Regions from separate parts of the Marinomonas mediterranea MMB-1 genome, predicted to be linked through region 2. Evidence: predicted binding sites of a transcription regulator. Region 2 holds the regulator's gene; each other region holds the start of a gene.
What was found. Region 2 encodes sigma-54, which starts transcription at its own class of promoters, with help from an activator protein. Its sites were predicted from a motif close to TGGCACNNNNNTTGCTNT; they were not measured.

Region 1 (7,577 bases), 1.9 Mb from region 2:
CGCTACTCCTATTCTTAGATGAAAGAGACTTTTACTTTTCACCTGTTATTTCTGTCTTGGCTCCAACTGAAGGCCTAACCGCTTTAGAACAATTAGTAGATGGGGGTTTCTCTCACATAGACGCGGAAGTCAAGGTATTGCCACTTCATCAAATTATTGATTTTTATAACAATAAAGAATCAAGAGAGTTAAGATTTATTAGGCTAAATACCCCCGGCCTCAAGATCAAAAAGCTGATTAATTTCTTTGAAGAAAAAAGTCAAGAACAGCTAACGTACAACTTTTTCTATCAAAATTGCTCTACTTATATATTCGAAGCACTCAACCATTCATGTAACTGTTTTGGTGAAAAACCCAACATTGTCACACCATTACTCTTAGCGTATCGAGCCCAATCTATCGAAAATACTAAAGGCTTTGAATTGAAGTCACTGTTTGCTCAATTTAATGAGGGATACCGCAATTTGAGTAGCAATGACAAAAAAACAGCCAAGGAAATGTTTTTGGACCCAGACATCGAATACTCTGAAAACCCAAAAATAGGAAAGGTAGCAGTACAAGCATCGCGATTAAGCTTTGAAAGCTACAGAAGGCCATACTCATCTTACGGGAGACTACTGGACACCTATGGGAAAGATGATTCACTCTTAGATGGGCTACCCGAACATCAATCAGCAAGTGATCGAAGCAATGACGGGCTTCTCATTTCTTCTGCGAAATTTGGATTGCAAGACAATGCCATTAACTTAACACTCTCAGCCGTAGATTTTTCCCATTTCGAACAACGCAGTTTCAATGTTTTGTCTTCAACCCTCCAAGCAGCATCAATAGAACTGGTTGAAAGCAACGGGACAACTAAGATCGAATCCCTAGATCTAGTTAATATAGAAGCTATTACACCTCTAAACTTTGTAACGCGCACGCCATCTTGGAAACTAAGAATAGGTGCGGACAGAAATGAAAATAACCACCTTGAAGGTATTGCTACCGTGGGGATAGGAGGGGCCTTTTCCTATTCATCTTTCTTGTTCTATAGCATACCAAGTGTAGAAATCAGTGAACAAATCAGTTTCCCTATTTATTCTGGAATAAATTTTAAATCTGACTCTTTTTCGGCAAAATACGAATTCAGAAACCTTTCCAATCGTACTTTTAGTCTCAATAAAAGAATAAGTAGTCAGTTTGGAGCTGCCTATAGTGCTCATAAGAAAAAACACCAAGAGCTAGAACATCGGCTCACATTTTCTTATCACTTTTGATTGCAGCAGGTATTAAACGATACCTAGGGAAGGTACAAATAAGTCTTATGAGCTTCAATCTTATCAGCGAAACTTGTCTCGAATAAAGAAGCGTTATCCACACGCTGAAGCCAGTGGACTTGTTGATACCTTCCCTAGTCTCAGTCCATATTCTTTTTTGAGACTCACATTTAAAACCATACTTCCTGTTTCATATTCTTACGATAGCAAATCAATAGCGTCACCGCCCGAGCAACAAACAAACTCGCTTGCGCCAGCCAAAGCCCGTGGTTACCCATGCCTTGGCTTAAAAACCAAACAGGGAAAAACACACCAAGTACGCACAAGATCATAGTATCCTGCATTTGTTTAACACTGGTCGTGCCTATGAAAATACCATCGAGCATAAACGACCAGATCCCGAGTAGCGGTAAGGCAATCAACCAAGGTAGGTACTCTTTAGCGGCGAGCTGAACAGGTTCCACATTCGTTAATAACTCAATGATCGCTTCACCAAATAGCCAGAATATCGCGCTCAGGCCAATCGCAGCGATCAACGCCCATAAACTTGAATAAGCAATGACTCGTTTAAATAACGTCTTATTTTTACTGCCATAATACTCCCCACAAAGCGCTTCTAGTGCGAAGGCAAAGCCATCCAGTGAGTTGGAAATAATGGTTAAAAATATAAGCAATACAGCGTTTGCAGCAAGAACGTCATCGCCAAGACGCGCGCCTTGCGCCGTGAAAAACAACATAACGATCAACAGCAAAACCGTACGCACAAATAAATATCGATTTACTCTAATCAAGGCAACATAGCGTTGCCAATCGAGTACAGACGAGAGTTTCACCACCAAATTTAATTGTGCCAATTTTCGATAGGCTAGGAAAAACGCAAACAAGGTGCCTAAGTAATGCGCAATGACGGTCGCCCACGCCACACCCTCACTTGCCATGCCAAACTGATACACCGCGACATAGTCCAACACCATATTAATCACATTGATTACAAGCAGCATCCACAGCGGCCCTTTGGAGTACTGCACGCCAAAGAACCAACCAATGAGCGCATAGCCCGCTAACACCGCAGGGGCGCTTAGTATTCTCGCTTCGCAATAAAGCCGCGCCCACGGTGCGACTTCCTCACTTGGTGACATGAGATACATTGCTAGGTCAATAATAGGAGACCGAAATACGACTAAAACTAGACCGATGAAGACGCCCATTAACACTGACTGAACCAGCAAGGCTTGAACTTTATCGTTGTTTTTTTGGCCGAATGCTTGAGCCGTTAAGCCCGTCGAACCCATACGTAGAAAGCCAAATGCCCAAAAAAGGAAGCTAAAAATCGACGCCCCTATTGCCACGGCACCGAGATGAGTCGCGGTTCCTAAATGACCAACAACTGCGGTATCGACCAACCCAAGCAAGGGCGTCGTGATATTTGAAAGCATTGGGGGCCACGCAAGATGCCAAATTTTGCGATTTAACGCCGAGTTCGTCATTCAGCACCCTTTAGTGAAGAGAAATAGTCTAATCATACAAGCTCGCTATGTGGATAAAAGACAATCGAAACAAGTAAAAAATCATTGTGGAAAAGCATACAGGTTATACACATGATTTATATGAGATTACTCCGAGAACCGTCTTTTTTCTGAAACAATCTGTGGATTAATGAATTTTAACGCTTTTTACACACAACTTCGCTGAAATTATCTCCTTTTTGAGTCACTCATTCGAGATTTCAGATTTATTTTTCCACAAGAGGTTATTATACTGGCGCCTTTACTCATAAATAGCGCGAATTATCCACTGGAGTTGCAATGAAAAAATCATTCAAACCTATTCTTGAAGGCTTGGCGGTCGGCTGTGTGTTTGTCAGTATCACCATGCTGTTTGAGATCCCGATGATTATGAGCTTGATTATCGGTGCACTCGCAGCACTTGGCGGCTACCGTAATTCGATTAAAATGGATAAAGAAAAAGCGGCGAAGAATAGAATTCCTGACGAGGATAACTAAATTGGCATACGGTACTGGTGATGCGACCTACAGGGCGCTCGGGCAACTTGAAGGGATTCAAACCTTAGTTGAAGCCTTTTATCAAATAATGGAATCGGACAGCCGTTACCGCCCCCTATTTGATATGCACACAGACGAGACGCCGATTGCCATCGATAAACTGGTTGCATTCCTATCTGGTTGGACTGGCGGCAAGCGCTTGCTCGCTAAGACTTATGGTCAAATCAGCTTACCGCAAGCGCATGCACACTTGATCGTTGCCGAAAAAGAAAAAAAGATGTGGCTCGGCTGTATGAGCGATGCGCTAGACAGTCTAAATTACCCAGAAGATTTAAAAGTCTATCTTATCGAGAAACTAAAGTTTCCAGCAACACGCATCCATCAGGTAAGCCAAGCCCGTCATGGGCACGATGATTAGCTAAAAATCAGTTAGGAACGACACTTTTATGAACCGTAATCCCAAGCCTTTTTCCAAGCCGTACCAAATTAGCGCGATCCATGGATAACTCGCGTGCGGCCTGCGCCCAATTCCCCTCTTTTCGACGCAAAGCATCAAGAATGATACCTTTTTGATAACGCTCCGTTGCCTCTTTTAAATTCACGACTGGGTGAACATCAGCACTGGAAAACTCATCTTTGGAACTGAATTGACGGGCATCTTCACTGCTAAGTTGAGGTTCAGGTTGAGAGAACGGTGTATATTTCCCTTCCTGAATACCGGTTAAATGACTTGGTCCAATTACCGTTAATTCTGATTGTTGATCAGATCGTGCAAGCAACGCCGCTCTGGAAATAACGTGTTCTAGCTCTCTCACATTGCCCGGCCATCGATAGCCTCTAAGAACCTCACCAGCGGACTCCGAAATAATAAGCTGCCGTAAACCAAGCTTTCTACGGTACTGTTCAGCAAAATGTCCCGCTAATAGGAGAGTATCACCCTGCCGCTCTCTCAGTGGCGGCACATGGACAGGAAAAACACTTAGCCGATGGAACAAATCCGCACGAAACCGTTTGTTCTCAACTTCATCACTGAGGACGCGGTTCGTCGCTGCGATAATGCGCACATCGACGTTCTTCGTTTTATCTCGACCGACAGCCTGTATTTCTTGATTCTGAATCGCTCGCAATAATGTGCCTTGGACTTCTAACGGCAACTCCCCTATTTCATCCAGAAATAACGTACCACCATCAGCAAGCAAAAACTTACCGTCTCGATCCCTATCTGCACCTGTAAATGCCCCTTTTACATGACCAAACAGCTCACTTTCGATTAGGTGTTGCGGAATAGCAGCACAATTAACGTACACCATTGGCGCACTGGCACGTTGTGACAAGCTGTGAAGTTTTCGGGCGACCAGCTCCTTACCCACGCCTGTTTCACCTTCTATCAACACAGCAAAATCCGACGGTGCGACCAGTTCAATCGATTGCGTCAGTTTAGACATAACCTCACTCTGACCCAATATTGATGAACCTTCTTTTAAATGCTCATCCTCAGTAAGCGCTTGAACTAAAGACTGCGCACGATGCGATTTTCGTTCGAGCTTCGACATTAACATCGAAGTATTCAAAGCCATTGCCGCCATCGCTGCAATGATGTCCAAAGCACGACTGTCGATTTCATCAAATTCATTCGGCGCGATGCTGTCTAATGTGACCGCTCCGATCAAGCAGCCTTCCAAATACAACGGGATTCCCATACAGGAATGCACCGAAAGATCATCATGTCCAACAACCATGCCATCGTAAGGATCGGGTAACGGAGAATCGGCAGCGAATCGCACCGGATATCGATCTTCGCAGATGGCAGCTAACCTTGGATGCTCATCAATTACAAAGTGACGCCCTAAAACATCATCCAATAACCCTCGTTGAGCAAGCGGTACTAATACGTTTTCTCGACATTCCAACAACACAACCGCATCGCAATTTATCGCGCCACGTACCGCGCTAATAAGCAATTCAAAACGATTAGATTGAGCGGTCACACTGGCAAGATCCATCGCAAGGTTTAATAACGAACTTTGAGTCACTTTATTCACAGAGGTCGGCCTAATTTGAGTCATTTTGACTCTTTTATAATAAATAGACCGACTATTAATCAAGTCATTTTGACTCTTATATTCTGACAATAATTCATAACCTATTGATAATATTCGTTTTTAATTTTTGGCATGAGTTTCGCTATTTACTGCTTAGTATTCTGTAACACTCATTGCTCATAAGGAAAAACCATGCTGACTCAGACACACATTGATACCGTCAAAGCCACTATCCCATTACTAGCCTCTGCAGGCACGGCCATCACAACGCACTTTTACAACCGCATGTTCACGCATAATCCCGAGCTAAAGCATGTTTTTAATATGAGTAACCAACACACAACACGTCAGCCCACGGCTCTGTTTAATGCCATTGCAGCGTACGCAACATACATCGATAACCTTGATGTTCTAACAGACGCGGTACAACGTATTGCACATAAACATACCAGCTTCAATATTCAGCCAGAGCAATATGAAATCGTCGGGCATCATCTTATTGAAACGTTACGAGAGCTTGCTCCTGACGCGTTCACTAAAGACGTTGAAGAAGCCTGGGTTGCCGCGTACATGCAGCTCGCCGATATCTTTATTCAGGTAGAAGGTGACTTATACCGAACCAGAGCAGAGCAAGAAGGCGGCTGGGAAGGGTTTCGTTCCTTCAAAGTAATCTCAAAAACACCCGAATCTGAGTTAGTCACCAGTTTCGTTTTAGAGCCTGTCGATCAAAACGCAGTAATCCACTATAAACCCGGCCAGTATCTTGGGATTAAAATACATCCAACCGGACATGAATTCGATGAGATACGTCAATACTCTCTCTCGACATCGGCAAATAATCGCACTTATCGAATCAGTGTGAAGAGAGAAACCTCTGGAGAGTGCGAGGGCATCGTCTCAAATTATTTACACGATCACGTTCAAGAAGGTCACATCATTGAAGCCATGCCTCCGGCAGGTGATTTCTCTTTAAAAGAAACCGATCAACCCGTTGTTTTGATCTCAGCGGGCGTCGGCTTGACCCCAATGCAAGCCATGTTGGATACATTAGCGGATAAGAAAAGCTCTCAACCTGTTTTCTATTTACATGCTTGTAAAAATACAGCGTTACTTTCATTCAAAGAGCACGTTAAAGAGCAAAAAGCCGTATTGAACCTAACCACACAGTATTGGTTCGAACAGGCGAATGTTGTCGACGAGACGATGCAAGAAGGTTTAATGAAGCTTGAGCCAATGAAAGACATTTTGCCGCTTGAACAAGGGGATTTTTATCTGTGTGGTCCAGTTGGCTTTATGACCTTTATAAAGCAACAACTGCTAGAGTTAGGCGTGGATGCGAGCCGAATACATTATGAACTTTTCGGCCCTCATTTGGATATTTAACTCAACAACATCTAAGAAGCCTCAAACAGTTACGTCTGCTTAAACGGCAGCAATGTGTGGGTGTCTTGATGATACTCACGCACTGCTGTGGTTTCTTCATCACAAAAGCGCTCTATGGCATCACGAAAGCCAGAGTGCTCGATGTAATGAATACTGTGGCTAAAAACGGGTTCAAAACCACGTGCAATCTTATGCTCGCCCTGAGTACCGGGATCGAAATGTTGCAGCCCGCGCTCAATGCAAAATTCGATACCTTGATAGTAACACGCTTCGAAATGCAGACAGTCGAACTCTTCAATACAGCCCCAATAACGCCCATACAAACTGTGATTGTCGAAAAAACACCAAGAAGCGGCAACTCGCTGCTCTCCACGAAACGCCATTACCAACAGTACTTTGTCGCCAATACTATCGACGAGTTGCTCAAAAAAAGCTTGAGTCAGATAGCCTTCTTGACCACGTTTGGCATAGGTTGCCTGATAGCATTGGTAGAAAAAACCGATCTCTTCCTTGTCGAGCTCATTACCCAGTTTTCTAACAAGGTGTATGCCTTGAGATGCGACTTTTTCACGCTCTTTACGGGCCGATTTTCGCTTACGGCTCGAAAACGTCGAAAAGTAATGCGTCATGTCTTTGTAGTCACGATTGAACCAATGAAACTGACAAGAAACGCGATGCAGCAACTCCGGCTTTTGCACGAGCAACTCTGCATGATGTTGCTTCGTAAAGAGTAGATGCCAACTTGAAAAGTCTCGGGCTTTATTTGCATCCGTCATTAAGTCCGCCAACGCGGTGTACAGATGACCAAATTCTTGGCTTTCGCCCGTCGGGTCCAGTTGAGAGAACACTCGTGGTCCCGTTACAGGTGAAAATGGCACGGCCCAGATACG
Region 2 (7,577 bases):
CAAACATCTCGCTAAGGCGTACAAAAAACGAAAAGTTGTGCTCGATGTGTCACTGTCCGTCGAATCTGGACAAGCAGTTGGCCTGTTAGGTCCAAACGGCGCGGGCAAAACGACCTGTTTCTATATGATTGTTGGCATGGTAGCAAATGATGCTGGAGGAATATTCATCGATGGCCTGGATGTAACTAAGGATGCGATGCACGCGCGCGCGCAAAAAGGCATTGGCTATCTCCCTCAAGAAGCATCTATCTTTAGAAAAATGTCTGTTGAAGACAACATTGCAGCCATTATAGAAACTAGAAAAACACTGACTAAACAAGAACGAAGCGACTTACTAGAAAAATTGCTTGAAGAATTTCATGTTACTCATATTAGAAAGAATTTAGGCATGGCTCTCTCGGGTGGAGAGCGACGAAGGGTAGAAATCGCACGCGCACTGGCAATGAACCCTAAATTCATTTTACTTGATGAACCTTTTGCTGGTGTCGACCCTATATCGGTCGGCGACATTAAGCAAATCATAAAACACCTCACAGACAGCGGCATTGGTGTTTTAATTACCGACCACAATGTTAGAGAAACGCTAGACATTTGCGACAAGGCTTACATTGTAGGAAATGGACACATCATCGCCTCAGGAAATGCAGATGACGTTATTAACAATGAACAAGTAAAAAAAGTCTACCTAGGCGACGACTTCAAGCTTTAAGCTCTTATTTTTCAAATAAAAAGGGAGTAATATGCATAACGCGTTCCATAAAAGAAGAGTTGCTCCATGAAGCAGTCATTACAGCTAAAAATCGGTCAGCAGTTAACTATGACTCCACAGTTGCAGCAAGCGATACGCTTACTTCAACTCTCAACTATTGACCTGCAACAGGAAATACACGATTTTCTGGAATCTAACCCACTTCTTGAACTAGATGAAGACGAGAGTGCAGCTGCAGCGTCATCAGAATCCAGCAATCAAACCGAAAAAAAAGCAGAGAGCGACACTAACTCAGAAGAAGCAAGAGTAGAGTCTGAATGGACGGAAAGTATCCCTGAAGAACTCTCTATCGACAGTAGTTGGGACGACACGTATCAAAATACAGCAGCGGCCTCTGACGCACCTTTATTTGATGGTGATTTCGACTTAGACAGTAGAAATTCTGAATCCGAAAATATACAAGACCATCTAATATGGCAACTAAACCTTACTCATATTTCTGATAGAGACATTGAAATTGCATATGCTTTAATTGAATGCGTTCAACCCGATGGCTACCTATCGATCAGCGTGCAAGAAGTCTTTGAATCCCTTGCCTCTGAACTTGAAGACTTAGAGCTCGATGAAGTTGTCGCTGTCCAACATCGCGTCCAACGATTTGACCCCGTTGGCGTTGCGTCGCAAGACCTAAGAGAATGTCTATTAGTCCAACTGGAAGGCTTTCACAATCACCAATTGTTTAAACCCGCCCATAACGTTATCGATAACTATTTACCACTTCTCGGGAATCGCGACTTTGCCCAGCTATGTAGGAAAACACGCTTAAAGGAAGAGGCGCTTAAAGACGTTATCGCGCTTATACAACAACTAAACCCAAAACCCGGCTCGACAATTGACACCTCAGACACTGACTATGTTATTCCTGATGTTTCAGTAAAAAAGAAAAATGGTATTTGGCAAGTTGAACTAAACAATGATGCGCTACCACCAGTAAAGATCAACGAAACCTATTCAGCAATGGCAAACAAGTCAGCGTCTTCGGAAGACGTAAACTACATAAAGACCTCGCTACAGGAAGCCAAGTGGTTTATAAAAAGCCTTCAAAGTAGAAATGAAACCCTACTAAAGGTCGCCAGCTGTATCGTAAATAGGCAGATCGAATTCTTCGAGTATGGCGAAGAGGCAATGAAACCGATGGTACTCCATAACGTGGCAGAAGAAGTCGGAATGCATGAATCAACAATATCTCGTGTCACAACTCAAAAATACATGCATACTCCTAAAGGTATCTTTGAGCTCAAATATTTCTTTTCGAGTCATGTTAATACAAGCTCTGGCGGAGAATGCTCCTCAACGGCTATTCGTGCCATGATTAAAAAGCTTATTGCAGAAGAACCGGCTAAAAAGCCTCTTAGTGACAATAAGCTAGCTACGATACTTGCCGAGCAAGGAATACAAGTTGCGAGACGTACCGTCGCAAAATATCGCGAGGCGATGAACATCCCTCCTTCCAATGAACGAAAGCGCCTTATTTAAGGTAGGTCATATCAACAATGTCTTTAGAAAAATTAGTCAATAGTGAGCTGGTTTTTGCTAATCAACCAATTGCCAGCAAAAAAAGAGTTCTGGAATTTTTAGCCGAGGCTATTGGGGCGAGGCTGCATTGTGAGTCAGAAGCAGTCTACGATGCGCTTTTAGCAAGAGAGAAGCTCGGCAGTACTGGCGTCGGAGCCGGAATAGCAATTCCGCACTGTAGATTTGAACAAGCAAATCATGCTGCCCTTGTTGTTATGTCTCTAGAAAAACCCATTGATTACGACTCAATAGACAGACAACCCGTTGATTTAATATTTGCACTGATAGCCCCTCCTAACGAATGCGAGGGACATCTTAAGACGTTATCTCAAATTGCAGAAATGGCACAATCTCCAGATAAATTAAAGAGACTACGTGATACTACAACAAACGAAGAATTGATAACCTCATTTCTACAACAAGTATAAGGGCGACTGCCATGCAGGAAAAGACCGTCACTATTGTAAACAAACTAGGCTTACATGCTCGGGCAGCCAGTAAACTGGTTGAAACAACGACTCGCTTTTCGTGCGATATTACCATCGAAAAAGATGGTCGAAACGTAGACGGAAAAAGCATCATGGCTATGATGATGCTGGCGGCTAGTAAAGGAACAGATTTAAAAATAAAGGCGAACGGCGATGATGAAATAGACGCTATGGACGCAATCGTCGAGGTCATTGCTAATCGATTCGGCGAAGCGGAGTAAGCCCACTACATGACTGAGCAAACCACTCAAGAACACCTCCAGACAGTAAATGAATCACTTGAGTCTGGAACAACGATGCAAATCCGGTATTTGCTCAATGGTGCTCTACCCGCTCAGGATGTAGCAAGACTTCTAGAATCTTCTCCACCAAAAGAACGTAAGCTGCTTTGGGACCTAATCGACGATAAGAACGAAGGTGAGGTTCTTCAATATTTAAGTGAAGACATCAGTGCTCAGTTCATGAAAACAATGGATACGGAACGACTTGTTGCCGTATCTGAACAGTTTGAGCACGACGATTTAACCAATATTCTTCAACATTTACCTGAGACTCTTGTAAAAGAAGTTCTCGCGTCAATGACAGCGCAAAATCGCGCCCGTGTAGAAACCCTGCTGAGTTATTCTGAAGACTCCGCAGGCGGACTCATGAACACGGACACCATTACGATCCGACCCAATATAACGGTCGATATCGTTTTTCGTTTTTTACGACGACACCAAGAACTGCCTGACATGACTGATAATCTATTAATCGTCAGTCGATCGGACAAATTTCTAGGCACCTTACCTCTCACAAAACTATTAGTCGCAGACACCTCTTCTACTGTTCGCGAAATAATGGAAACGGAAACGACCACAATCACTTCGGACATGCCTGCCAGCGAAGTAGCTCAGCTTTTCGAAAAATTAGACTTGGTCTCAGCGCCAGTGATTGATCCAGAGACAAAAAAACTATTGGGACGAATTACAATCGATGATGTCGTTGATGTCATTCGAGACGAAGCTGAGCACTCTATGCTATCGATGGCAGGTTTAGAGGATGACGAAGACACGTTCGCTCCCATTTTAAAAACAACTCGGCGACGCGCTGTATGGCTCGGAGTCAATTTAGTCACCGCTTTCATTGCTTCTTACGTTATAGGACTGTTTCAGGACACGTTAGATCAAATCGTAGCGCTCGCCATTCTAATGCCAATAGTAGCCAGCATGGGCGGAATCGCTGGTTCACAGGTTTTGACTTTGGTTATTCGAGGAATCGCCCTAAATCAAATCGGTGCAACCAATACAGGGTGGCTACTCAATCGAGAGATTGTGGTCGGAGCCCTCAACGGGATATTATGGGCAACCGTTATCGCAGCAATGACAGCTCTTTGGTTTGACAATCTCCAGATAGCCTATATCATTGCCGCAGCAATCATTATCAATCTATTATTTGCCGCCATCACGGGAACCATGCTCCCCGTCATTCTAAAGAAACTAGGCGTTGACCCAGCACTTGCGGGAAGCGTAATTCTTACAACAGTGACCGATGTCGTCGGCTTCTTATCATTCTTAGGTTTAGCAACTTTATTTTTAGTGTAAATACAATGACAGAATTTGAACAATACGACGAGTTTGACGACGAAAACTATAAGAGCAAAACTCAGATCAAGCGAGAAATGGAAGCGCTTCAGGACCTCGGTAAGCAACTGGTCGCTCTGAGCAAATCACAAAGAGCAAAAGTCCCCATGTCCGAAACCATGCGAGACGCACTGGATGAGGCAGACCGAATCAAACAGAGAGAAGCGCAACGCCGCCATCTTCAATATATTGGTAAAGTGATGCGCAGCGAGGATCATGAAGCGATTCAACATCGAGTTGATCTTTTTGATACCACCTCAGCACTGCATAACAAGCTATTTCATCAACTTGAAGCAACACGAGATCAATTGATTAATGCAGATAGTAGTCAAGAAGTATTCAAAAAATACATTGAAGAAAACCCTGATGTCGACATCCAGCAATTTCGTCAACTTATAAGACAATCTCAAAAAGAAGCGGAACAAGGCAACAAAACAACCAGTAAGAAAAAGCTTTTCAAACTATTACGCGAGATACAAGAGAAGAAGCTCAATCTATAGATTACTAGCCACTAGATTTAAATACACCTAGAATCAGCACAAAACGCATTTCAAGGTGTATTTAATCTATTTTACCTGCACTTTCAGACCACTACATCAAACACTACACAAAAGAAACACGCTAAATACGCCTATGAAGCAAACATGGCATTTTTTCTCTAACTACCTTCAAAACATCTAAATCAAGCACCTCTAACAGCTCACCAGGCTCTTCTCCTAGCTCACTAACAACCTCACCCCAAGGATCAATCAATTGCGAATGACCATAGGTTTGACGTGTTTCAGTATGCCAGCCACATTGATTTAAACCTAAAATATAGCACTGATTTTCAATTGCCCTAGCACGCAATAACGCTTGCCAATGCGCCTTACCCGTCTGATAAGTGAATGCAGCCGGAACAACAATCAACTCAGCACCTTTTTGAGCCAATTCACGAAAAAGCTCAGGAAACCTCAGGTCATAACATATAGATAAGCCCACCTGCACTCCAGCAATATTCACAACGACCGAAGTTAAATCGCCAGGCTCTATATAATCAGACTCTCGATATTGACCCGCTTTATCCGATACTGCGGCATCGAACAGATGTATTTTGTCATACCGCGCACACTGCACCCCAGTGTCATCAAATAAAATACTCGATTGACGAACCCTGCCTCTTGGCATTTGGGAGCCGTCATATCTCGTAGCCTTGGGATGAGAGCCAATTAAAATAGGCAAACTATATTGCTTCGCTAAACCAGAGATGCTGCTCAACAACCCTAATTCGAGCTCTTCATCAGCAACCACTTTAAGCTTCCGACCAGAGAACAACAGAACATTTTCAGGTAACACGACAAGATCCGCACCTTGCTGCGCAACTTTTGCTACTGCTGCTTTAACATACTCTAAATTGGAGGCTATATTTGCAGTGCTGGTCATTTGAATTCCGGCAATACGCATCACTTATACCTCGATCAATTTGGTTTGAATTTGACAGGTTCAACATTGGGATCAGAAAATGGCCCCACGATCGAATACTGAACACTTGTTACTTTAGATATCTGCTTACCTATAAGCTTATCCGTAATAAAAAGCAGCCCAGCTATTTGAGGTGTCGCAAGTAAAAAACCAGCGATGGGCAATGTGCTTGAAATTGGAAGTGTAATAGTCAATCTCTCATCTAACGTTTCATCAATTAAATTAGCACTGCCATTTAGCTCAATTTCAGCGGTTGGCGCGCTCACTGTAACTGGCTCCGTGGTTTTTAACTGCCCATTATTTAAGGTCAACAACCCTTTGAAAGAGTCGAAAGGTAAACCTGGAGCATAGAGATCTGAAAAATCAAACGTCAAGCGCCTAGCCAACGTATCAATATTAAATATCCCCAACACCCTCAAAAAGGGCGGAAGCTGATCAACTTGATTAAAGTTACCATCTTCAACGTCAAACTTTATACGCCCAGATAACGTCTCTCTGTCGAAGTCAAACGGTGTCCCTTGCCACGCCAAAGCAATATCAAATTGATAGTCATCAGACTTAATAAAAGGAACATCCGAGAACTTCCTCGTTATTTCCTCAGCCTTATTACCCGTTAACTTTAAAGACAGCTCTACACTACTCTCTTCGCCAGTTTCCTGCCAATACAAGCTACCGTCAACGCTACCATTATCAAGTTGGGTGACTATAGGGCTTACTTTTACACGCCCACCGCCAAGTCGATTGATCTGTAAATTCCAATCACCTAACGGCTGCTGATTTAGATAAAACTCATCTAAGATAAGCGTCACATTTGGAACTTGGCGAGCGCTAAGGAAAGCACCTTGCTCGGCGCTCGTGTCAGATGATTTATCTGACGTATTCCAACTCAAAAAGCCAAAATGAAAAACAGGACCATGTTGGTTTGAAGACCAACGCAACTCCATTTCATCAGAGTTCACAAAGACAGTATCGGCGGCGGAGGCAGTACGATGATCGATCTTAACATTGTTCAATATATTAAGTTCATTCACAATAACCTGATCGAGCACCACATCAAGCCCTTTCAACCATGTTGGCTTCGTTAACTGAATAGGTGTATCAACATTGGAATCAGTACCAGAGCCTGGCATTATATCGGACATGGCATCACTCCATTCAGGCACACTGATACTGTGGAGCCGCCCTTGTATATACACCCCTTTATTTAACGCCATGTCGTCAACTGACTGATCTATTCCAATATTTGCCCCAACCAACTCATTATTGGATAAAGCCATCTCTGCCGTTACAAAATCATTGTAATTAACATCAATAATGACATCATCCTGATGAAATTTGAGATCAACCTTTGCAAAAGCTTCACTCCCCTTTGCCTTATCCATAGGGGAAGGCAGCGATAACTCTAATTGATCAAGGGATGAGTAGATATCCAAATCGATTTGATTGGATTGCGATTTATTAATACTAAAACTACCTTGGTATGTCGCATTTCCATCGATTTTACTTATTACCGCTTGTGACAACCCTCTCCACTGAGCCAACTCTCTCGCTTTATAGGTGCCTTTCAGCTCACCAGCAATAGCGAGCTCACCGTCGCGAACGTAATCCGACAACAACTCGATGTCAGTCCTTCCACCTAAGCTATCAACAACAAGGTGAGAATCGTGAAGACCCTCTTTTGAACTAAAGGAAAGCACCCCCTCTATAACTCGCCCCTCAAAA
Region 3 (7,577 bases), 2.3 Mb from region 2:
GGAAATCGCTATTAGCTGACAGGCTTCAAACCGCAATCAATTCCTCAAAAATGACCGTTTCGGCGATTTTACCGATGGATGGTTTTCATTACGACAACCTAATTTTGGATCAGAAAGGACTGTTATCCAGAAAAGGCGCTCCTGAAACCTTCGACGTTTCAGGATTAAAAACCACCATAAAAAGATTACGTGACAATACGGAAACGGAAATTGCCGTTCCGGTATTCGATCGCTCATTGGAAATCGCTCGTTCTGGTGCTCGATTAATTCCGAATCACATCAATGTTTTGATCGTAGAAGGAAATTACCTGCTGCTAAACCGTGCTCCATGGAATTCATTAGCGTCACTTTTTGATTACACCGTTTCAATTGACGTTACGGAAGAAGAACTGCGAAGACGACTGATTCAACGTTGGCATAACCTAGGTCTTGAGCCTAAAGAAGGCGAAGCTAAGGTAGAAACGAATGATTTACCCAACGGACGAACCGTACTCACTTGTTCAGTACCATCAAACTTTCTTATAGAGAACAACTGGTCTAACCAGTAACTAATAAAAAAAAGGAAAAAACATGTCTAAATTTAATGATAAAGGTCCTATTTTAGTAACCGGCGCAAGTGGTGGAATTGGGGCAGCAACAGTACGACAGCTTTGCGACGCTGGCGCAGAAGTCATTGCCAGCGGACGTAACACGGATCAACTTGATAAATTGGCTGAAGAAACCGGATGTCGCACATTGGCTTTCGACCTGACATCTGAAGAGAGTATCAAGAATGCTTTGGAAGGGCTTGACCTATGGGGCGTAGTAAACTGTGGCGGTTTTGGAGGAGAAATTGCAACTCCGATGGATACCGATATCGATGTATTTGATAAGGTGATTTCGATAAACGCCCGCGGTGCACTACTTGTCACTAAATATGCCTCTCAATCAATGGTTCGCCTGGGCAACGGAGGAGCGATTGTTAACGTCTCAAGCCAAGCATCACTGGTGGCTTTAAAAGGCCATATTTCCTACGGATCTTCCAAAGCCGCTTTGGATAACATTACTCGAGTTTCCGCACTGGAACTTGGGAAATACGGTATCCGTGTCAACAGTGTAAACCCTACTGTAGTTATGACAGAAATGTCTGCATTTTATTGGGGACGTCCAGACATTGGCGAGCCATTCTTAAACCAGATGCCTCTAGGTCGTTGGGCAACTGAGGATGAAATTGCTGCTCCTATCGTTTTCTTATTAAGCGACGGAGCCTCAATGATATCTGGCGTGTCTCTGCCAATCGATGGGGGCTTCACTGCCTGTTAATTAAATAAGTCGGTACTGTAATGGGCCAGACCTCCCCTAGGTTCTGGCCTATTTTTGACTATGAAACCGTGTCGGTATAACAGTTTTAATGGAGACTGCATGTCCCTTATGCTTAACAACAATAATATTAGCGACCTTCCAGAAAATGTGAAGGTTCCATCTTATGATCGATCTAAGGTTAGCCCTGGAATTCTTCATATCGGAGTGGGAAACTTTCATCGTGCTCATATGGCGCTCTACCTTGATAGTTTGTTTAACGAAGGAGACGCATTAGATTGGGGAATAATTGGAAGCGGTATCCAATCGTCTAATATTCAAATGAGAAAGCAGTTACAAGACCAAGACTGGCTGACAACAGTCGTAGAACTCGATCCGCTAGGATACTCTCCAAGAGTAGTCGGTTCTATGATTGACTTTGCTGAAGTCAATTCTGATTCTATTGTGGCTGCCTTGATTGACCCTAGGATTCGCATTGTTTCACTAACCGTCACGGAAGGTGGATATTTTATTAATGCGGCGTCAGAAAAGTTCGATACCACTCACCCAGATATTGAATCTGACGTGTCAAACCCGGAAGATCCACAAACGATCTTTGGAATTCTCGTTAAAGCGTTGTCATATAGAAGAAATCATGACATTAAGCCTTTCACTCTTCTTTCATGTGACAATTTGCCGGGCAACGGTGATGTAACGAAACAATCGGTATTGGGATTTGCCAAATTAATTGACTCTAATTTAGCATCTTGGATCGAGAGTAACGTGTGTTTCCCTAATTCGATGGTAGATCGAATTGTACCAGCGACAACACAGAGGGAACGCACCATGGTAGAAAGATCATTTGGTATCATCGACGCAAATCCAGTGGTTTGCGAACCATTTATACAATGGATTATCGAAGATAAATTTAGTTCAGGACGACCGCCATTAGAACGAGTAGGTGTTCAATTTGTTGATAACATAGAACAATATGAGCTAATGAAGCTCCGTATATTGAATGCTGGACATGCCAGTATTGCTTATGCTTCCGCTTTGCTGGACTATCATTTTGTTCATAAGGCGATGGCTGATGCCGATCTAGTAAACTGGCTTCGAGCACTTCAACAGAATGATGCTATACCGACATTGAAGCCGATTAATGGTGTTGACTATAACGTCTATCTTGAAAAAGTAATTGAACGATTCGCGAATCCTGAAATCGGAGATACGATACCCCGCTTAGCAGCATACGGCTCAGACCGCCAACCAAAGTTCATCTTTCCAACTCTGGCTGATGCCATTAAATCCAACGGTAGCATTGAAGGTTTAGCGTTAGAGCTGGCTATTTGGTGTCGTTATTGTTCAGGTAAAACGGAAAGCGGAAAAGAGATTAACATTATTGATCATCACGCTGATATGTTAATGAAATTGTCCGAACAAGCCAACACTCGACCGTCGGCATTCTTAGAGTATTCTCCACTATTTGGAACTCTTTGTGAAAATTCTAGGCTCATGGATTTATTCGTCCGCTGGTTAGAATTGATTAACGCCAAAGGCGTTCGTTTCGCTTTGCAAAAATATGTTTGTAGCTGAGAAAACATGAGTTTGTATTCATGGGTAACTCTCCCTTTTTAAACATAGTTCAAAAGGGAGAGTTTAAGCGGCCTTTGGTGATTGTAAAACCGCAACTATGCCATAGTCTTGTATCTCTTCGTGTTTAAGCGTGTAGCATAATGAGCTTCCTCATCCTTGAGTTTGTAACGAGTTATTGATTTGGCGTCAATAACGTGGTGCGTGTCCTTTATAAACTTCGACCAAAATACGTTTTCATAATAGGCCGCTTATCTAAAGGAAAGATGGCAGTACGGCCCTTTATTCATGATGATTGACTAGAAAAGATAAAGATCGGTTAATAAGAGAGTAAAAAATCACCCTGAAAAGAGTGATTCGGTTTGGGTCTTGACCTAGCCGGAGCGTCCATATATGGCCTGTATATTCTTTACAAACTAGGCTGCAAAGCCATATTACTGACGAATATTGAAATAGCTAGAATTTGATTTGTAGCCAAATTTGTTTGGATAAAGGAGAAAAGGCGGTCTCTGCGTAACAGAGACCGCCTTTTATTATGAATAAGACCAGATCTTAATCTTTGCTCACCGAACCGATTTTATGAATAGAAAGATCGGCACCGTTGTACTCTTCCTCTTCACTTAGACGTAATCCGCTGACGGCCTTCACCGTTCCATATACAACAAAGCCGCTGACTAAAGCGATGCTTATACCAATGGCAGAACCGACCAACTGTGATAAGAAGCTAACATTGCCCAACCCGCCTAGGGATTCAAGACCAAAAATACCTGCCGCTATACCGCCCCACGCTCCGCAAATACCATGTAATGGCCATACGCCTAGGACATCGTCTATGTGTTGGAACTTTTGTTGAATCAGCGTAAATAGCCAAGTAAATAACGCACCCGCTACAAGACCCGTTGCCAATGCGCCGATGGGATGCATGATGTCTGAACCTGCACAGACAGCAACCAACCCCGCCAGTGGGCCGTTGTGAATAAAACCGGGATCGTTTTTACCCAGAATCATCGCGGCAATAATACCGCCGACCATAGCCATTAACGAGTTCACTGCGACCAACCCGCTGATGCCGTCTAAGGTTTGTGCCGACATAACGTTAAAGCCAAACCAGCCAATGCAAAGTATCCATGCACCCAACGCTAGAAAAGGAATATTGGACGGCGCAAAAGCGACCAATTTGTCGCCTCTGAAACGCCCATTACGCGTCCCAAGCAAGATGATAGCGGCTAACGCGACCCAGCCTCCAAAACCGTGTACGACGATAGAACCTGCAAAATCATGAAAAGGCGCGCCGAATTGTGTTTCTAACCAATCTTGAAAACCATAATTACCGTTCCAGATCAGACCTTCTAAAAATGGATAAGCCACGCCAACAATAACAGCGGCGGAGATCAGCATCGGATAAAACCTTGCCCGTTCCGCCACACCACCGGAAATAATGGCAGGAATCGCCGCGGCAAAGGTCATTAGAAAGAAAAACTTCACTAAAGCGTAGCCACTTTGCTCAGCAAGGGTCGCAGCACTTTCGAAAAAGTTAATGCCATAGGCGATTTGGTAGCCGATGAAAAAATACACGAGAGCGGAAATCGCAAAATCTGTCATGATTTTTACAAGGGCGTTGACTTGGTTTTTACTGCGAACGGTTCCTACCTCCAAAAATGCAAAACCTGCATGCATCGCAAACACCATGATGGCGCCTAGGAGAATAAAAAAGGTATTAGAATTGGCTATCAGCATTTCTACTGCACTGTTTGTGGCTGTCACAAAGAACCCTCTCATTTGATCGCACCAAGTAGGTACTGTTTACTCTTCTTTTTGCGCCTTTTTCGCACAAATTGACTAAAAAAGGCTTGAAACTGACTATTCGAGACAAAAATAAGCAAATTTCGTTCCATTTTTGCTTATTTTTGGTGCTTAGAGTGGATTAAAGTGGGGAGAGAGACATTAATAGCCATCAGTTCAAAGTGTTTTTATGATCTAGGAAACCGTAAAAGACTTTTTACATCGTCACTCAACTCCGCCCCTGTTTTATGCAGCAGATAAAAGGATTCACTGGCGTTTAGCTTTAGATACGCACTTGGAGAAAGGCTGCGTTATAGCTCGGACAGCGGGTGTCTGGATGAGAGCAGTAGCATTTTTAAGAAAAGAGTGTCGATCGACTGCGGCAATAAATCATAGAAAGAAAGAGAGAAAAGCGATGACGACCTAGTCAAAATAGAAAACGTTCAGAAAAATGTGTTTAACCGAGAAAAAATAGCATCTAAAGGGGCGATAAGTAATCCACAAATTGGTTAGCTGTGAGTATTGCAAGATGCTCAACAGTCATTTAAGACAACCACTAAGCGAACAGTATAGAAAAAATCGCCCAACCTTGCTCGCTTTAAAACAGAAAATTGAATGCCTATATGGATCGAAGATACGGACGAAAAATGGCAAAACCTCACCACTCTAGATTTTGACATATCCTATTAAGCCAAAGTCAGGCAGCGCCTCTCTTGTTGGCGCAACCTGAGACGTTTGGAAGCAAAGTTTTAAATTAATAACTGCACAACACCAATCACGCTTTAAAAGCGATTTTTGACTATGATTGATAAAATAATATCAATTCACAAATGGATAAAATGATACAGGTATTTCTTAATAGATTTTTTTTGTTTCTATAAATCAATTTCTCATAAAATAGCGCCACTGTAAGAATCGCCATTTGTATAACGCTGTGCCCCGCAATCTGCATTGCTATCATAATATGAGCACAAGTTTGAACACATTTTATCCCTTCATGAAAGCCTATTTTAAAAACGTCCATATCGGCTTTGAAGCCAATAATCCGAGGAGCCCAAATCCCTCCACAAGCATTGAGTAGCCGCATCCTGAACCTCGCATTACTCAGCAGAGCTGCCAACACGTATGCTATAGCAGCGCTAGGGATATTCCTTAATGTCATTATAAATTGCGAATTATACAAGGCTTCCGAAAACGATTGTAAAACTAGCCCAAACACCAACCAAACGAGCGAGTAGCCAACAATGAATAGCACCAAGCTTCTCAACTTTCTTGATATGGGAATCCGATTCACTATTGCTCGGATCGTGCCGCTGGTCATTGGCAACATCATTGCATAGACCATCAGCATCCAAGCAAACATAATGTTCAGCAGCGACGATACACCATCAGCATGCTCACTGTGGTGTGCATGCTGATGGTGATGTGCGCCGACTAAACTCAGTTGCTGCCAAAAATAAAAGGCCCAAAGAAAAGCAGAGATCACTAAAATAAACCAATGCGGGTTAGCTACCCTTAGGTAACTAACCCGTTTCCAAGCGGAAACTAACATAGCCCTTTATACAACCTCAGCTTTAATGCTTACACGACCCACTGTTACACTCGCGTTACCTAGCTCTCGACCGGGTTCAAGCTCAATTTGTAAATTCTCAAGATTCCAGTTGGTTTGAGAGCGGAGCTGTTGTAGAGCATCAGTGACATCAAGTTCTATACTAATCCCCGTTCCAGCATGACGTACGCTGGGTGTAGAGGACTGCGTCAAACCAAATAGACCGATTTTCCCGACTAGAACACGTTCTGAGTTTGCTGACGCCTTCACATAAACACTCACAGGAGCAACAACACCTGATCCCGTTACGTTATCAAGAACAATAATAACTTGATTAGGAGTTTGTGAGTTCGACGCTCCCAGTACAGGCACTTGAGCAGCTCTCTGCTTTTCTGGCAAAAACTCAAGCTGTGCAGACGTAGACTGTGATCCCAATAGGAAGGGCTTCGTCGTTGCAGCAATGGTGTCAAACATTCCACTTCCTCCTGCTGAAGCCAAAGCGAAGACTTTGCTATCCGTCGGAGCAGCCGAACTTGAATAGCTATCACTGTAAGTAAAACCAAGAGCCTCCGTAGACAAAACATCCTTTACACTAAGGGTATCTGGCAGAGAGTCTGCATTATGAAAGTCAAAGACCTGATTAAGCCAAGTAATGTCATTGGTATTTTCTCTACCTTGGTCAATCCAACACTGCCATAAACGATCTATGTTGGCGTGGTGCAACCAAAATATAGGATCTAAAGCAGCAGTATTTGGGTCCCCCATAGCACCGCCGATATCCACATGAACCAAGTTATGAGGGTTGTTTTCGACTGCTCCAAAAGTTCCCGAATCATGACTAAATCCAGTTTGAACACCACCAAAGCTCGTTGCAGGGGAAGAGGCCGTGAAATTTTGTAATTTCATTGCTACGCTGCAGCTCGCATCAGCTTGAGAGCTCAGCTGGTATTGAGCTCTTTCCTTCATCCATAGCCCTGGAAAATCTGGATTAGGCGTATTCGTCCCAAATTCAGAAGGCAGCTTTAAAGCTTGTAACTGTTCAGTGGGGTTGAGAGCCGGATTATTTGCATCGCAGTAATTCCAGTAAGGCAACGTCCAATCTTTTGGCCCACCTAACTCAACAACAGTCTTTGCAACAATCGCTTCAAAAAATTGCAGGTACATCCTGTGCCAAGGTAAAAAGAACCATGTACCATGCTGGCATTGTTGCCAAAATTGACTATTGACTAGTCCCTCTGACGGCGGGAAACCCTCGGCTTGCTCCCAGACAGAGCTCTCGCTCCAACTTTCATTATTTGCTAAATTAGGCCGTTTATCCAATCCATAACCATGAATCGCACCTTGATACCACCAACTACTAGGATCCGTAATATCCTTT
Region 4 (7,577 bases), 1.9 Mb from region 2:
ACGACATAGTAAACCGAAATACCAACAGAAAACCTCTAGGTCTCGGCGGCTTATTAAACCCGAAAAACCTTCCCTGTAAGAATGTCTTTTACTTGCGATGGCGATGTTGCTCCGCCCAACGGTGCATCGTAGATACCGTCTAATGTTTCGCCAAAGTAACCTTTTAGTTCGTCTATATTCATCGCGGGTTCTTCGCCTGCTGGGTTTGCAGACGTAGAAACGATTGCTTGTTCTAAGCGATTGCAAAGGTCGACCACGGGCTGGTGTTGACTTAATCGAATAGCGACACTTTGATGTTTCCCTCGGACCCAAGTTGGCGTCACTTCGGTATCGGGAACAACCCAAGAAGTAGGGTGCGTCGGCGCTGATACTAAGCGCTCGAAGGACTCCGCGTTTAAATGCGGTTGCCATTTTAAGAGTTGTTGTTTATCCCCTGTTATGAGTATTAATCCCTTTTCTTCCGGTCTAGATTTAAGCGCTAATATTCTGCGGACAGCGAGCTCATTATATGGGTCGCAACCTAGTCCCCATACCGCTTCTGTCGGGTAGGCAACGACCCCACCTTGACGAATGATGTCTGTAATCTCGGCGATGGAAGAGGTAATAATCATGGAATCAACATAACTCTGAAAGGTGGCATTTAAAGATGAAAAGCCATTATAAACGAAAGCCACTATAAGCTAAAAGCGATCACTCTAAAGACTGGGTTACCAGACGTTTGAGGTAGCTGAGCTATAGTGGCTTAAGTGTGTAGACGTGATTTATTGCGTTCTAGATTATTGGAACGAATCAATCTTGTCTTTGATTTCTGCAATTTTACTCGCCATTACACGTTCTAGATGCTCAAGTTCTTTAACAAGCTCATCTTTGGTAATTTTCGTTTCTTGCGCTTTGCCAACGATTTGGCCAAGCTCTTCAACAGCGCGAAGAACAACCAGTGAAGGCTCTTGAACCTGACGGTAAGTTTGTTGACCGCCATCAGCCAATACGGTTTTTGTAGAACGGCCAAATTTGAACTTTTTGCTCTTTGGAAGTAGAGAGCCTTTTTCACGACGGTAGTAAACTTTTAGTACGTCGAAGCCGCCTTCGTAGCGTAAAGTGAACTTATCGATATCGTCAAAACTAGTAATCCCCATGGATTCTAAAGTCGGATGCATTTTCATACCTATCATATAGTGGAATAAGCGCACTGCGATTAATGTGTGCTCTATTTCACTTCTTTCGTTGAAATTTCCACATTCTGACAGTGCTGGTTTAATCGTGATCAATTTTGAGACGCGACTATAAACTCAATATGTAGGGTATGGCAATGGGAAAAGCAAGGTAGTATGTTGATAAGGCGCAAAAAAAGCACAAAATTAAAGGAACCTTTCCATTAACTTGTGCTTTTTAGTATATTCGTTGATCAATCGCCACTTTTCTGACGCGTATGAAGGTGTTTATTCTTCATCTTGATCGCTGTTATCAATGCCTAATTCTTTGATTTTTCTGGTAAGAGTATTTCTTCCCCAACCTAACAAAAGCGATGCGTCACGGCGGCGACCTGCTGTGTGTTTTAGTGCGGTTTCAATCATGATGCGTTCAAATTTTGGAACAACTTGATCGAGAATGGCTTTCTGTCCGCTTGCGAGTGCATCATCTACCCAATTTTTAAGAGCGTCTTCCCATGATCCAAATGGCTGCTCGCTTGGTGTCGTGTTAAGCAATTCGGGTGGAAGGTCTTCAATCAGTACTTCGCGGCCAGATGCCATAACGATTAACCAACGACAGGTGTTTTCTAACTGTCGAACGTTCCCCGGCCATTCTAGGCGGCTCAGGTAGTTTTCGGTTTCAGTCGTTAGGATCTTGGGTTCAACAGCGAGTTCTTCCGCAGCTCGACTCAAAAAGTGACGGGCTAGCTTTGGAATGTCTTCTCTGCGTTCTGCAAGTTTTGGTAGGTGTATGCGAATGACGTTTAAGCGGTGGAAAAGGTCTTCACGGAACGAACCGCTTTCAACCAACCCTTCAAGATTCTGGTGCGTCGCAGCAATGATGCGAACATCTACTTTAACGGGCGTATGTCCACCAACTCGATAGAACTCGCCATCTGCCAGCACTCTTAATAGTCGCGTTTGGGTTTCTGCTGGCATGTCGCCTATTTCATCCAGAAACAGTGTGCCGCCATTTGCTTGTTCAAAGCGGCCTCGGCGTTGCGTATTTGCCCCTGTGAACGCGCCTTTTTCATGACCAAAAAGTTCCGACTCGATTAGATCGTGTGGAATGGCCGCCATGTTGAGGGCAATAAAAGGATTCGATGCGCGAGGGCTGTGGCGATGAAGTGCCTGAGCGACAAGCTCTTTACCAGTACCGGATTCGCCATTAATCAACACGGTGATATTTGAGTTAGCTAATCGACCTATAGCACGAAAGACTTCCTGCATGGCAGGTGCTTCGCCAATAATTTCTTTGCTGACTTCTTCATCGTCTTCAATCTCTGCGACTTCGAGTTCAGCAGGCATTGATTTTTTGTGATGAATGATCGCTCTTTTTACCAGACTAACGGCTTCTTCGACATCAAAAGGTTTCGGTAGATATTCAAATGCACCGCCTTGATAGGAAGCTACTGCGCTTTCCAAATCGGAATGCGCTGTCATGATGATCACGGGTAAATAAGGGTGATCATTCTGAAGTTTATTGAGCAGTGTCAGGCCGTCCATTCCGGGCATTCGTATATCACTGATAATGACACTTGGTTGTTCTTTATCAAGCAGATTGGTAAGAGACTCTGCGGATTCAAACAAGCGACATTGAATGCCTTCTTGTTCCAGTGTTTTTTCTAGAACCCAACGTATCGATCGGTCGTCGTCTACTATCCATACGGTATCTTGTGGCTGCATTAGTGTTCCTCCTTCTCGACGCTGTGCGTCTCAATAGGTATAAGTATGTTGAATTCAGTACAGAGTGGACGGCTTTTACACTCAATAATGCCACTGTGCTGATGAATAGAGGATTGAGCTATGGACAGCCCTAATCCCGTTCCGTCCGCGCGCCCGCTTACCATTGGGTAAAAGAGCGTTTTCATAATGTGATCTGGTATGCCGGGGCCGTTGTCGATAATGCTAATTTTACAAACAAGGCGGTGGCGTTTTGCGCCGATTGTGAACTGGCGTAATGTGCGTGTGATCAGTGTGATTCGTCTATCGTCATTTGATTCTTGAGACAGTAGCGCTTGCATCGCATTTCGAACCACATTAAGCAATGCTTGAATCAATTGTGACTCATCACCAATCATCTCAGGAATACTGGGATCATAGTCTCTATCAATAACGATCTCACCGTGTGATTCCACTTCGATCAGTTGTTTGACTCGTTCAATCACGCGGTGAATGTTGAGTTCTTTTTTCTGTGGTAACTGGCGTGGGCCAAGCAGTCGATCGACTAAATCTCTGAGGCGATCGGACTCTTCGATAATAACTTGAGTGTAGTCTTTAAGGTCTTCGTCTTTAAATGCTCGGCTAATTAACTGAGCCGCGCCGCGAATACCGCCTAACGGGTTTTTGATTTCATGTGCTAGGCCGCGGATGAGTTCTTTGCTGGTTTCGTGACTGGCAATTAAATCATCTTCTTGAGAGATGCGCTTCACTCTGTCGCGAGCGTGCAATTCTATGATTAGACTTTCTGTTGTATTGATCGAGCCCATCACTGGCGTAACTGTGTAATCACAGAAAACGGTTCGGTTGTCCGTCAATATGATTTTTGCTTCGCGTTTGGTGAAAGGGTGTCCAGAGACGATAGCGGATTTAAGTGCTCGAATACTTTCATCATCTTCTGTGAAAGCTGCACTCAGATCTTGCCCATAAATACGACGACGGCTTACGTGCAAAAACATTTCTGCAGAAGGGTTAAGGTATTCAATTTTCATCTCGTTATTTAACTGCACGACCGCAGTCGAGAGATGGTCGATCAACAAACTATGCACGGAACTTAGCCTCTTTTACATCGTCGTACTTTGAGTCTCAGGAAGACAGATAGATATTGGTTGCAAAAAACGAACCAACATTGGGCATACGGAAAGCCTGCTAATTATAGAGGTTTATCATATGGATAATAGTACGATTGCTCTTAATTGGTGCGCTTTGTTTGGCTGTGTTTTATTTGGAGCAAAAAAAAGCCCTGATAATGATCAGGACTTTTTTGGTCAACTGACGTATTTGTTAGCAGCTAAAACACTGCTTCAAATGATCGATTAAACGCTGTAGTAAAGATCAAACTCAACTGGGTGAGTTGTCATGTTTACGCGTTCAACTTCTTCAGATTTCAGGTCGATGTATGCATCGATCATGTCATCAGAGAATACGCCACCTTGTGTAAGGAATTCGCGATCTTCGCTTAGGCACTTAAGCGCTTCTTCTAGGCTACCAGCAACCGTTGGAATCGCCGCTGCTTCTTCTGCAGGAAGGTCGTAAAGGTCTTTGTCTGCAGCATCGCCAGGGTGAATCTTGTTTTTGATACCGTCAAGGCCAGCCATCAGCATAGCAGCGAACGCTAGGTAAGGGTTAGCAGTTGGATCAGGGAAACGTGCTTCAATACGCTTACCTTTAGGGCTCGCAACGTAAGGGATACGGATAGAAGCTGAACGGTTACGTGCAGAGTATGCAAGCATAACTGGTGCTTCAAAACCAGGAACAAGACGCTTGTAAGAGTTTGTTGAAGCGTTAGTGAACGCGTTCAATGCTTTAGCGTGCTTGATGATACCGCCAATGTAGAAAAGAGCAGTTTCAGATAGGCCAGCGTATTGATCACCAGAGAATTGGTTAACACCGTCTTTCCAGAAAGATTGGTGAACGTGCATACCTGAACCGTTGTCACCAACGATTGGCTTAGGCATGAACGTCGCTGTTTTACCGTATGCGTGAGCAACGTTGTGTACACAGTACTTAAGAACTTGAACTTCGTCCGCTTTCTTAACTAGAGTGTTGAATTTAGCACCGATTTCGTTTTGACCAGCAGTCGCAACTTCGTGGTGATGTACTTCAATTTCAAGACCCATAGATTCCATTGCGCCACACATTGCAGCACGAAGGTCATGATGAGAGTCAACTGGTGGTACTGGGAAGTAACCGCCTTTTACTGATGGGCGGTGACCCATGTTGCCGCCTTCGAACGACTTGTTAGACGCCCAGCAAGCTTCTTCAGCGTTAATTTCAACACCACAACCAGATAGATCAGCGTGCCATTTAACATCGTCAAATACGAAGAATTCTGGCTCTGGACCAAAGAAAGCTGTGTCGCCAAGGCCTGTAGACTTCAAGTATTCTTCTGCGCGTTCTGCAACAGAACGTGGGTCGCGATCGTAACCTTGCATTGTTGAAGGCTCGATGATGTTACAACGAACAATAACAGTTGGCTCTTCAGTGAATGGGTCAACGATAGTCGTTTCGTCTTGCGGCATCATGATCATGTCGGATTCGTTGATGCCTTTCCAACCAGCGATAGAAGAACCGTCAAACATTTGACCGTTTTCGAAAAACTCTTCATCAATAGAAGATGCTGGAATAGAAACGTGCTGCTCTTTACCACGGAAGTCGGTGAAACGTAGGTCAACCCACTTAGCGTCGTGCTCAGCAATCAAGGCAAGAGTCTTGTTTGACATAATTGTTCTCCAAAATGGTTTAAACGAAATTAATTTTCGATTTGGGTACGAGTGCTTCAAAAAGAAGCATTAATTGCCAAACAACGAAGCACAAGCCGTGCCAGAAATTTGGGCATAAAAATAAAGTGTTTAAAAACAGTGGCTTATGGATGTGCTGTATAGTATATGCACAGTTATTTGGCAGATTATCAAGTGTTAACTTTGTATTGTGATCCGTTTTGGTGCTAAAAAATGAAGTAAGCACTAAAAAAGGGCGTAAATTATGTTTTGTCCTGTTTGTGATATTCATTATACTGTGCGCCTTTTTTGACCAACTGCTAAAAATACCGCCAAATGAAATTCATAGTTAAATTCTTTCCAGAAATAACCATTAAGAGCCGTCCTGTTCGGAAGGCTTTTGTTAAGCAACTTCGACACAATATCCGCTTGGTGTTGCGTAAATATGACGATCACGTTGTGGTCGCTGGCAACTGGGACTTTATCGAAGTGCTTTCTGAAAAGGATGACATGAGAGAAGACTTCACCAATGCCTTGTCGAACATCGCCGGTATTGCGCACTTCCAATACGTGAGAGAGTTTGTTTTAACGACGCTCGATGACATTGTGGAAGAAGCCATCAAATCTTATGGTGATGCCATTAAAGATTCTGTATTTGCGGTGCGTGTTCGACGCGTTGGTACCCATGACTTCTCCTCTGTTGATGCTGAGCGTCATATTGGTGGTTGCCTAAAAGCTCGATGCGGCGCATTGGCGGTTCGATTGAAAAATCCCGAAGTGCTTGTGCCCATCGACATACGTGATAACCGCGTTTGGATGATCGAGCAGAGAGTAGAAGGCTTGGGTGGCTATCCTATCGGTTCGCAGGACTCCGTGCTGTCTCTTATCTCTGGTGGCTTTGACTCAACTGTCAGTTCCTACCTAACGATGAGTCGCGGACTAAAGACTCACTTTTGCTTTTTTAACCTTGGCGGTGATGCGCACGAGATCGGCGTAAAACAGGTGTCCCATTTTCTTTGGGATAAATACGGTTCAAATATAAACGTTAAATTTGTCACCGTTCCTTTTGAAAACGTTGTGGCAGAAATACTGACAAAAGTCGACAACTCTGAAATGGGCGTTATCTTGAAGCGTATGATGTTGCGCGCTGCGTCGGAAGTGATGGAAGGTTTAAACGCCAAGGCACTGGTAACGGGAGAAAGCGTTGCTCAAGTATCTAGTCAAACGCTCATCAACCTTCAAGTGATTGACCAAGTTACAGACAACTTAGTAATCCGACCGCTTGTAACGATGAATAAACAAGACATCATCGACAAAGCGATTGAGATAGGCACTGAGCCTTTCGCGGCAAGTATGCCTGAATATTGTGGTGTCATTTCTGTCAAGCCGACTACTCGCGCGAAAATGCACCGTATTGACCGCGAAGAAAGCAAATTTGATATGGCTGTACTAGAGCAAGCGATCAACTCCGCACGTGTTGTTTCCATTCAGAATGTAATGGACGATGTTGAAAAGCAATATCAAGGGGAAGTGCCCGTCGTGCGTATGCCTGTTGGTGACGAAGTCATTGTTGATATTCGTCATCCTGACGAAGCAGAGCGCAAACCATTAAAAGTATCAGGACGTCCGGTTATAAAAATGCCGTTCTTTACACTAGAATCAGGCTGGCCTGAGGTCGATAAGAGCAAAACGCACTTGCTGTACTGCGGTAAAGGTGTGATGAGTCGTATACATGCGTCTCAACTGCTGGGGCGCGGTTATGAAAACGTAGGTGTTTATTTGCCGTAATCGTTAACCCCCAGTTTTTAACGCAGTGACGCTGGGGAAGGCACGCATAAGTCTTATCAGAGAAACAGGCTATCACTTGTAACGAAGATAGGCTGTTTCTCTGCGAGCCCCAAAGGGCGCACCGTTTATCGAGTTAAATTCTTGATCCCTTTTATCCTTT

Region 1: hmpA (NO-inducible flavohemoprotein) is a predicted target of sigma-54. The motif match lies at 5,433-5,450, and genes of this name have one in related genera.
Region 3: MARME_RS19895 (ammonium transporter) is a predicted target of sigma-54. The motif match lies at 4,745-4,762, and genes of this name have one in related genera.
Region 4: glnA (glutamate--ammonia ligase) is a predicted target of sigma-54. The motif match lies at 5,718-5,735, and genes of this name have one in related genera.

The regions. Positions count from the first base shown of each region.
Region 1 is NC_015276.1:85,385-92,961, reverse strand. Features, by position in the region: gene MARME_RS00390 (lipoprotein N-acyltransferase Lnb domain-containing protein) at 1-1,259, shown strand, start outside; gene MARME_RS00385 (MATE family efflux transporter) at 1,430-2,746, opposite strand; gene MARME_RS00380 (hypothetical protein) at 3,065-3,262, shown strand; gene MARME_RS00375 (globin domain-containing protein) at 3,264-3,680, shown strand; gene norR (nitric oxide reductase transcriptional regulator NorR) at 3,688-5,328, opposite strand; gene hmpA (NO-inducible flavohemoprotein) at 5,497-6,687, shown strand; gene MARME_RS00360 (GNAT family N-acetyltransferase) at 6,717-7,577, opposite strand, start outside.
Region 2 is NC_015276.1:1,963,279-1,970,855, reverse strand. Features, by position in the region: gene lptB (LPS export ABC transporter ATP-binding protein) at 1-709, shown strand, start outside; gene MARME_RS08955 (RNA polymerase factor sigma-54) at 776-2,245, shown strand; gene MARME_RS08950 (PTS sugar transporter subunit IIA) at 2,263-2,712, shown strand; gene MARME_RS08945 (HPr family phosphocarrier protein) at 2,724-2,993, shown strand; gene mgtE (magnesium transporter) at 3,003-4,355, shown strand; gene yjgA (ribosome biogenesis factor YjgA) at 4,361-4,894, shown strand; gene MARME_RS08930 (carbon-nitrogen hydrolase family protein) at 5,016-5,837, opposite strand; gene MARME_RS08925 (YhdP family phospholipid transporter) at 5,852-7,577, opposite strand, start outside.
Region 3 is NC_015276.1:4,361,709-4,369,285, forward strand. Features, by position in the region: gene MARME_RS19880 (nucleoside triphosphate hydrolase) at 1-548, shown strand, start outside; gene MARME_RS19885 (SDR family oxidoreductase) at 571-1,302, shown strand; gene MARME_RS19890 (mannitol dehydrogenase family protein) at 1,402-2,871, shown strand; gene MARME_RS19895 (ammonium transporter) at 3,421-4,632, opposite strand; gene MARME_RS19900 (DUF2182 domain-containing protein) at 5,450-6,202, opposite strand; gene MARME_RS19905 (tyrosinase family protein) at 6,209-7,577, opposite strand, start outside.
Region 4 is NC_015276.1:3,876,371-3,883,947, reverse strand. Features, by position in the region: gene MARME_RS17740 (L-threonylcarbamoyladenylate synthase) at 54-611, opposite strand; gene MARME_RS17735 (DUF3461 family protein) at 777-1,157, opposite strand; gene ntrC (nitrogen regulation protein NR(I)) at 1,440-2,876, opposite strand; gene glnL (nitrogen regulation protein NR(II)) at 2,876-3,958, opposite strand; gene MARME_RS22325 (hypothetical protein) at 4,080-4,229, shown strand; gene glnA (glutamate--ammonia ligase) at 4,226-5,632, opposite strand; gene thiI (tRNA uracil 4-sulfurtransferase ThiI) at 5,966-7,417, shown strand.